2 regions of the Flavobacterium sp. GW823-FHT04A11 genome follow, and region 2 is predicted to be linked to the other one. Evidence: riboswitches for the same ligand, from Rfam matches in the RefSeq annotation. Region 2 holds a riboswitch; the other holds the start of a gene.
What was found. A riboswitch is a leader RNA that binds a small molecule or an ion and turns the genes downstream of it on or off. The one in region 2 is predicted to bind cobalamin.
Positions count from the first base shown of each region.

Region 1: another riboswitch for cobalamin. It lies ahead of AC3QL1_RS00440 (TonB-dependent receptor plug domain-containing protein); the one in region 2 lies ahead of AC3QL1_RS14925 (TonB-dependent receptor).

Region 1 covers NZ_CM179503.1:83,647-87,834, forward strand. The annotation lists gene cobT (nicotinate-nucleotide--dimethylbenzimidazole phosphoribosyltransferase) at 1-401, shown strand, start outside; gene AC3QL1_RS00430 (adenosylcobinamide-GDP ribazoletransferase) at 581-1,372, shown strand; gene cobC (alpha-ribazole phosphatase) at 1,357-1,893, shown strand; cobalamin riboswitch at 1,961-2,160, shown strand; gene AC3QL1_RS00440 (TonB-dependent receptor plug domain-containing protein) at 2,188-4,041, shown strand; gene AC3QL1_RS00445 (YncE family protein) at 4,047-4,188, shown strand, end outside.
Region 2 covers NZ_CM179503.1:3,454,309-3,458,496, forward strand. The annotation lists gene AC3QL1_RS14910 (alkene reductase) at 1-99, shown strand, start outside; gene AC3QL1_RS14915 (adenylate/guanylate cyclase domain-containing protein) at 270-1,349, shown strand; gene AC3QL1_RS14920 (NAD(P)H-binding protein) at 1,392-2,027, shown strand; cobalamin riboswitch at 2,245-2,454, shown strand; gene AC3QL1_RS14925 (TonB-dependent receptor) at 2,567-4,188, shown strand, end outside.

The sequences.
Region 1 (4,188 bases), 1.7 Mb from region 2:
TTCTTAAAAAAGCAATTGATAATTATTCCGGTCAGGCCGAATTAATGCCCCAACTCGCTTATTTTGGCGGTTTCGAAATTATTCAGATTGCAAGCGGAATGCTGACTGCTTTTGAAAATAAAATGATTATTCTGGTGGATGGTTTTATTTGTAGCGTCGCTTTTTTAATTGCATCAAAAATAAATCCTGATATTCATAAAAATGCTGTTTTCTGCCATTGTTCTGCAGAAAAAGCACATCAAAAACTACTCGATTACTTAATTGCGAAACCTATTCTGAATCTTGATTTGCGCTTGGGAGAAGGAACGGGTTGTGCGATTGCTTTTCCTATTTTGAAATCGGCAGAAGTTTTTTTGAATGAAATGGCTAGTTTTGAAAGTGCGGGGGTTAGTAGGAAGTAATACAGTCGCAGTTTTCAGTTTTCAGAAAAAAAATAATAATTTGCCACAATCTCTGTCATTTAGACGAAGGAGAAATCACACACGTTGCTCGACAAAGATTTAATGATTTTCTTTGCGGAATTTCTAGTGTGATTTCTCCTTCGTCGAAATGACAAAACAATTAAAAATAATCTCTTTAAATGAAAAAAGAACTCCATATTTTCTTCACCTGTTTAATGTTTTACACCAGAATTCCTTGTCCAAAAAACATCGATCATAATCCTGAATATTTAAATAAGGCAACGAGATATTTCCCGTTTATTGGCTGGATTGTTGGAAGCATTTCATTTCTTGCTTTCTATGGTTTCTCCTTTTTTCTATCAACAGAAACTGCGGTTATTTTAGCGATAATTGCTTCGGTCTTGACAACGGGTGCATTTCATGAAGATGGTTTTGCAGATGTTTGTGATGGATTTGGCGGAGGCTGGACTAAAGAAAAAATACTTATCATTATGAAAGACAGCGCAATTGGCGCTTATGGAGCAATTGGTTTAGTTTTGCTTTTTCTTGTAAAATTCAAATTGTTTTCTGAGGCTATTTCGCTTTTATCCATTCAAAACAATTATTTATTAGTTTATCTCTTATTTGTTTCTGCACATTCTATCAGTAGGTTAGCGGCAATTTCAATCATCTTTACGCATGAATATTCACGTGATGATGCTACGAGCAAAAGCAAACCCATTGCAAAAAATCATAGGTGGAAAGAGGTTTTTGGTGCTTTTTTATTCGGGTTAATTCCAATGTTGGTACTCTCCTATTTCAATTTTAAAATTCTTTTAGCTGTAATTCCGGTTTTTTTGACGAGGTATTTTCTGGCTCGCTATTTCAAAAAATGGATTGATGGTTATACCGGAGATTGTCTGGGCGCAACACAACAGGTTTGTGAAGTTATTTATTATTTAAGTATTCTTTTTCTATGGAAATTTATTTAGTTCGCCATACCGAAACAATTTGCGAAAAAGGCATTTGTTACGGACAATCGGATGTTGCAATTGCGGAACCTTTTGATTTAGTTTTTGAAGTCATTATTTCTCAACTTCCGCCTGAAGCTATTATATTTTCGAGTCCTTTACAACGTTGCACACTTTTAGCAAAACACATTCAAGAGAAAATAAAAACCATTTCTTACCAGGAAGATGAACGCCTTAAAGAAATGAATTTTGGTGATTGGGAAATGCAAAACTGGAATGATATTCTGCCTGAACAATTAAATCCGTGGATGGAAGATTTTGTGAATATTCCAGCCTCAAATGGAGAATCTTTTGTTGAATTACATAAAAGGGTTGCTGATTTTTTATCAGATCAAATTTCAAAAGAAATAAATAAGCCGATTATCATAGTTTCTCACGCCGGAGTCATTAGAAGTATTTTATGTCATTATTCAGAATTGCCCTTAAAAGACGCTTTTAATAACAAAGTTGATTTTGGACAAGTAATAAAAATAGTACTTTAAACATCGTTTTGTTTAGAATTTGTCACAAAAAGCAAAACAAATTTGAAGATTCGGTGATTTTAACTTTATCTTTGCAGAAAATTAAGGTTGTGTTATTTAAAACACATTAAAAGGGAATCAAGTAAATTCTTGAGCTGTACCCGCAACTGTAAGCTTAGTTCTGAAAAGAATGTTTGTTGTTAACTACAAACCACTGCTCGCCACCGCGAGTGGGAAGGTAAACAACAAAACGCAAGCCAGGAGACCTGCCTTTATAACAAATATCGAACTCTCGGGAAAAAGAGTGTAGAAATTATGACTTTAAAAAAACGTTTTGCATTTTGTTTGCTATTGCTGTGCCAATTTATTTCGGCGCAGAATGACTCTATTAACAAACTTAAAGAAGTTGTAGTTTCTGATGCTAATCTTAAAAAATACTCTGCTTCACAGTCAGTTCAGGTTTTAAATGATTCTGTAATTAATAAAAATGAAGCCTTACTGACTGATTTATTAAACTATAATTCTACAATTTATTTTAAAGAATACGGCCGCGGTATGCTTTCTTCGGTTGCCTTTAGAGGAACAACTGCTTCTCAGACTGCTGTAATCTGGAATGGAATCAACATTAATTCACAAATGAATGGAAGCACGGACTTTAATACAATTTCAAGTGCCGATTATAATTCTGTCAGCGTAAAAGCCGGAGGAGGAAGTGTTATTTATGGAACGGGTGCAATTGGCGGAACGGTACATTTAAATAATGATCTGGCTTTTTATAATCGCTTTGAGAATAGTGTAAAACTAGATTACGGAAGCTTTAATACTATTGGCATAAATTATAAAAGCAATATTTCTAACGAAAAATGGAGCGCTCAGATTGGTTTTTCTAAAAATAGTTCCACAAACGATTATAAATATTTAAATCGATACACCTGGCGCGGTGAACAGCGCTGGAATCAAAACGGGCAATATGATATTGTTACGATGAGTGCCAATGTGGGTTATAAAATTGATTCAAAAAATACAATAAAACTTTACAGCCAAACATCAAATACAGACAGAAATACTTCACTACTAACAGAAAGCGAAACTAAAAGCAAGTATATAAATGGTTTCAATAGAAATTTATTAGAATATGATGGTGATTTTGGAAAATTCAAAACCAATTTTAAAACGGCTTACATCTTTGAAAATTATCAATATTTTGCAGACAACACAAAAGATTATTACAGCTACGGTAAAACCGAAAGTTTAATTACAAAACTAGATTTAGGCTACACGATTTTTAAATCGACACAAATAAACGGAATTGTAGATTATAACAGAACGAAAGGCTACGGAACTGATTTTGGAGATCATATTCGCGAGATAAGCTCTGCCTCTTTGCTTGTAAAACAAGATATTTCGATTAACTGGAAAAATGAATTCGGAATCAGAAAAGAATTTACAGATAATTATGAATCGCCGCTTTTATTCTCTTTGGGTTCTGCTTATCAATTTAGTAAGTTATATAATTTAAAACTAAATGTATCACGAAATTTCAGGATCCCTACATATAATGATCTTTACTGGAGTCCGGGTGGTAATTTGGATTTAAAGCCTGAAAGTTCTTATCAGGCTGAAATTGGAAATGTGTTTACCTTCAAAAATTTTTCGATTACACAGAATTTTTATTACATCAAAATAAAAGATCTATTGCAATGGGTTCCCGGTAAAAACGGTATCTGGTCTCCCCAAAATACGGACAAAGTAAACAGTTATGGAGCTGAAACCTTATTAAGCTGGAAACAACAATTTGGCAAAAACTATTTTGGAGCCAATGCATCTTATGCTTACACTGCTTCAAAGAATGAAGAAACTAAAAACCAGTTATTCTTTGTTCCTTATAATAAAGCTACTGCAGCTGTTTCTTATTCCCGAAATAGAATTACTGCCTACTATCAATTTTTATATAACGGCTTTGTGTATACCAGAGCAGATAATAATCAAGACGAAATCATAAACGATTATATGGTTTCAAATCTGGGTGTAGACTATGATTTTAAATTCCTGGATTCATTTAAACTGGGTTTTAAAGTTTTAAATCTTTTCAATAAAGATTATGAAGGCTACGAAGACAGACCAATGCCGGGTCGAAATTTCAACATGTATTTAACTCTAAAATTTTAATATTTATGAAACTTAGTAAATTACTTTTAATAGCGCTTAGCATTTCTTTATTTGCTTCTTGTTCAAGCGACGACGACAATGATAATACTGATGAACCAAAAGGAGAATATGACAATGGTTTTTTCATTTTAAATGAAGGAAGTACAG
Region 2 (4,188 bases):
AATTGGGAATTAACGCCTCCAAATCGTGATTTGCATTACGGATTAGGAACCCACGGCTATACGGATTGGGAAACTTATAAAGAACCTGCAACAGTTTAAATATTAGCAAGCGGTCATAGAGAAGATTCTTTTACCGCTTGTTATTGGTTAGAATTTGGCTGGTTTTAAGGCTCAAAATTTAAATTGGATATTGTTATTGATTAATTTTTTATACTTAACATTCTGTATTACTTTTGATTAGAATACTCTTTTTTTATTTATTAAAGAAGTTGAAATTTCAAATAAGTACGGATATGCAATTGCCAAAGATTCCTTTTTATCAAAAATACAGTCTGATTTTTAAAGCAATTATTGCTGGCGGTATAATAGGTTTATTTTACACGATAATTAGTGACGCCGGAGCAGATTATGAATATTTAAAACTCTTGCCCGGAACCATTATTGGAGTTTTTATCAGCTTTATTGTAATCACTTTTGAAAAGACATTTACACAGTTAAACAATTATTCTTTTATTGTCAGTACGCTTTTAAAAGCGCTTATTTACAGTATTTGCATTTTGCTGTTTTTACTTTTTTTTGTGCTCGTATTTGCAGAACCTTTAAGTCATGTTACTTATCAGGAAGCTTTAAGTAAATACATTGCCAATCGTTTGTTCGGAGACTTTATTTTCTCGCTTGGAGCATCGATTTTTTTAATCTTGTTTTTAGAAATAAGCAGTCTTTTAAGCAACAGGTTTTTCTCTAATTATTTTACCGGTCGATATCATCGTCCTATGCAGGAAGAGCGGATTTTTATGTTTGTCGATGTAAAATCATCCACCACGATGGCAGAACAATTGGGGGATATTCAGTATAGTAAATTATTGCAGGATTTGTTTAACGATTTTACCGATGCAATTTTGGCCTCGCGCGCAGAAGTGTATCAATATGCCGGAGACGAAATTATTCTGACCTGGAAAAGGGCAACAGGTTTAAAAGAGCAGCGCTGTTTGTATTGTTTTTATCTTTTGAAAGAATGTATCAACAAACGACAGGAATATTACCTGAAAAATTATAACATGATTCCAAAGTTTAAGGCCGGAATGCATATTGGAAACGCCGTAACCACCTGGGTTGGAAAAGTAAAGAAAGAAATTGTATATCATGGCGATCTTCTCAATACAACTTCGAGAATTCAGTGTAAATGCAACGATTTTAATCATGATTTTGTTGTTTCAGAAGCAATAAAAGAAGCATTTCCGGAAAATTTGCCCGTAACTTATCTACATCAGGGAGACATACTTTTAAGAGGCAAAGCACAGCCTATGAAATTGTATACGGTTGATTTTAATAATGATGAAATGCATTAATTTATCTCAATATTTTGAAATTATTATTTAAAAACTAAAATTATGAAAGCATTAGTGATTGGTGCAACAGGCGCAACCGGAGAATTTTTGGTTGACGAACTTTTGGCAGACGAAAATTATGAATCTGTTGTAATTTTTGTGAGAAGACCAACAGGAAAAACGCATCCAAAACTTACAGAGCAAATTGTTGATTTCTCCAATACAGAACATTACAAAGATTTAATTGTTGGCGATGTTATTTTTTCTTGTTTGGGAACTACTCTAAAAGCTGCAGGCTCAAAAGAAAATCAATGGAAAATTGACTTTGATATTCCAGCATCATTTGCAACATTAGGCAAAGAAAATGGCGTTTCGTCTTTTGTTTTGTTGTCTGCTTACGGCGCTTCTTCAAAAAGCAAAATGTTTTATTCTGAATTAAAAGGAAAACTGGAAGATCGAATTTCGACGCTTGGTTTTGATCAGTATATTATTTTCAGACCAGGTTTACTTTTAAGGCCGGATTCTGACCGTTTGGGAGAAAAAATTATGGCAAAAATTCTGCATGCAGTCAATTCAATAGGACTGTTTAAAAAGTTCAAACCACTGCCCACTACTATTTTAGCCGGCAAATTGGCAAAAGCACCAAAAGTATTTCCAAAAAGAACTTCTATTATTGAACTTGATAAAATATTCGATTAAATTAAAATACCTTAAATGCTTTTATTTTAGATATTTAGAAAATAATAATGCTGCTTGAGCAGAAATTGAAACACAAAATCCCATTCATAATAAAATGGGATTTTTTGTTTTTGTGATGATCCAAATTTACGGTTCATTTGAAGAAATCCAACTCTTTTAAATTCAATAAAGAAATGTAAATAAAGGCATTATTATCAATTTTTATAAAGATAGTTATATATTTGCCCCAGATTTTGGTCTGTTTTTTTCTAAAAATTTAGGAAAGAACAGTTAAAAGGGAATCAGGTGTAAATCCTGAACAGACCCGCTACTGTAAGTTCTATATAAGTCTTTAAACGTTACTTATGCCATTGTTTCGCCTTGCGAAATGAGAAGGCTGTTTAAAGATGGAACAAGTCAGGAGACCTGCCATAATCACATAGTTTAAAACTTTCGTGGAATAAAGTTGACAACAATAATCGGAACCTGCCTCATGGCGGGATTCTCTCTTATTGCTTTTTAATTCGTACAGCCACGCAGTTTATTTAATTAAATAAGTGATGTATAATACAAAAAAAGCGTTTTTCATTTTTATATTATTTGTTCCGTTTTTGCTTCATTCCCAAGTATCTAATGATAGTTTGCGGGTTTTAAAAGAAGTAATTTTAAAAGGAAAACCGTATCAGGAAGTAATTCCGGTGCAAAGCCTTTCGGGAGAATTGCTTGAAAATCTCGCCAGCCATAATGTTGCCGATGCGCTTCGGTATTTTGCAGGAACTCAAATCAAAGATTATGGCGGTCTCGGCGGACTTAAAACCGTTGATGTGCGCAATATGGGAACGCATCATGTTGGGGTTTTTTACGATGGAATTCAACTGGGAAACGCTCAAAACGGAGTTACAGACCTTGGGAAATATTCTCTGGATGACATGGAATCCCTTACCATGTACAACGGACAAAAAAGTGAAATATTTCAGTCGGCAAAAGACTTTGCTGCGGCTTCAAGCATTTATCTAAGAACAAAAAGACCTGTTTTTGAAGCCGATAAAAAATCAAATTTATTAGTTCGTTTTAAAACAATGTCCATCAATTATTTTGATCCTTCTTTTAGATGGGAACAAAAATTAAGCGACAAAGTCAGCATGAGCGTGAGTTCTGAATATATAAAATCGAACGGAGAATATAAATTCAGATACAAAAGAAATAACCTTGACGGAACTGTCGCTTACGATACTACCGCGACAAGACACAACAGTGATATAGAAGCTTTACGGATAGAATCCGGTCTTTACGGAAAAATAAAGAACGGTTCGTGGGACGCCAAAGTGTATTATTATGATTCAGAAAGAGGCGCTCCCGGAGCAATTGTAGAAAATAAATTTTCAGATGGTTTTAGACAATACGACAAGAATTTTTTCTCTCAGGGAACTTTTATAAAAGATTTTACAGCTAAATATAAATTTCAGGCCAAGGCAAAATACGCCTACGATTATACGCATTATGTTGCCAGAGATACTACAAATGTACTTGGCGAAACCGTAACCGAAGGAGCGCAATCTGACGATAGTTATTACCAGCAGGAATATTATGTATCGGCAGTAAATATGTACAGCATTTTACCAACCTGGGATATTTCGCTTTCTACAGATTTTCAATACAATAGATTAAACGCCACCAGAAAAGGAATTCAAACCTTGTTTTCGTATCCGCAGCGTTACACCGCATTATTTTCGCTGGCAAGTTCGTACAGACTTGGCGGATTTAAAGTTCTGGGAAGCGTTGTAGGCACGCATGTACAGGAAGAAGTGCGAAACAATGCAAAAGCGCCTGATAAAACAGAATTTACCCCGGCTTTGTTTCTGGGTTATACGCCTTTTAAAGCCTATGATTTTACGATAAGGGCATTTGCAAAACGTATTTTCAGAATGCCGACTTTCAATGATTTATATTATACAATGGTTGGTTCCAGTACTTTGAAACCAGAATATATGAATCAGTACGATGTTGGATTTACTTATAATCTGCCTCTCAAAAAAAGCTTTTTCGATAAGTTCTCTATTCAGGTTGATGGTTATTATACGAATACCAAAGACAAAATAATTGCCGCTCCAACAGGAAATTTATTTCGCTGGATGATGACCAATATGGGACAAGTAAAAGGTCACGGAATCGAATCTGTGCT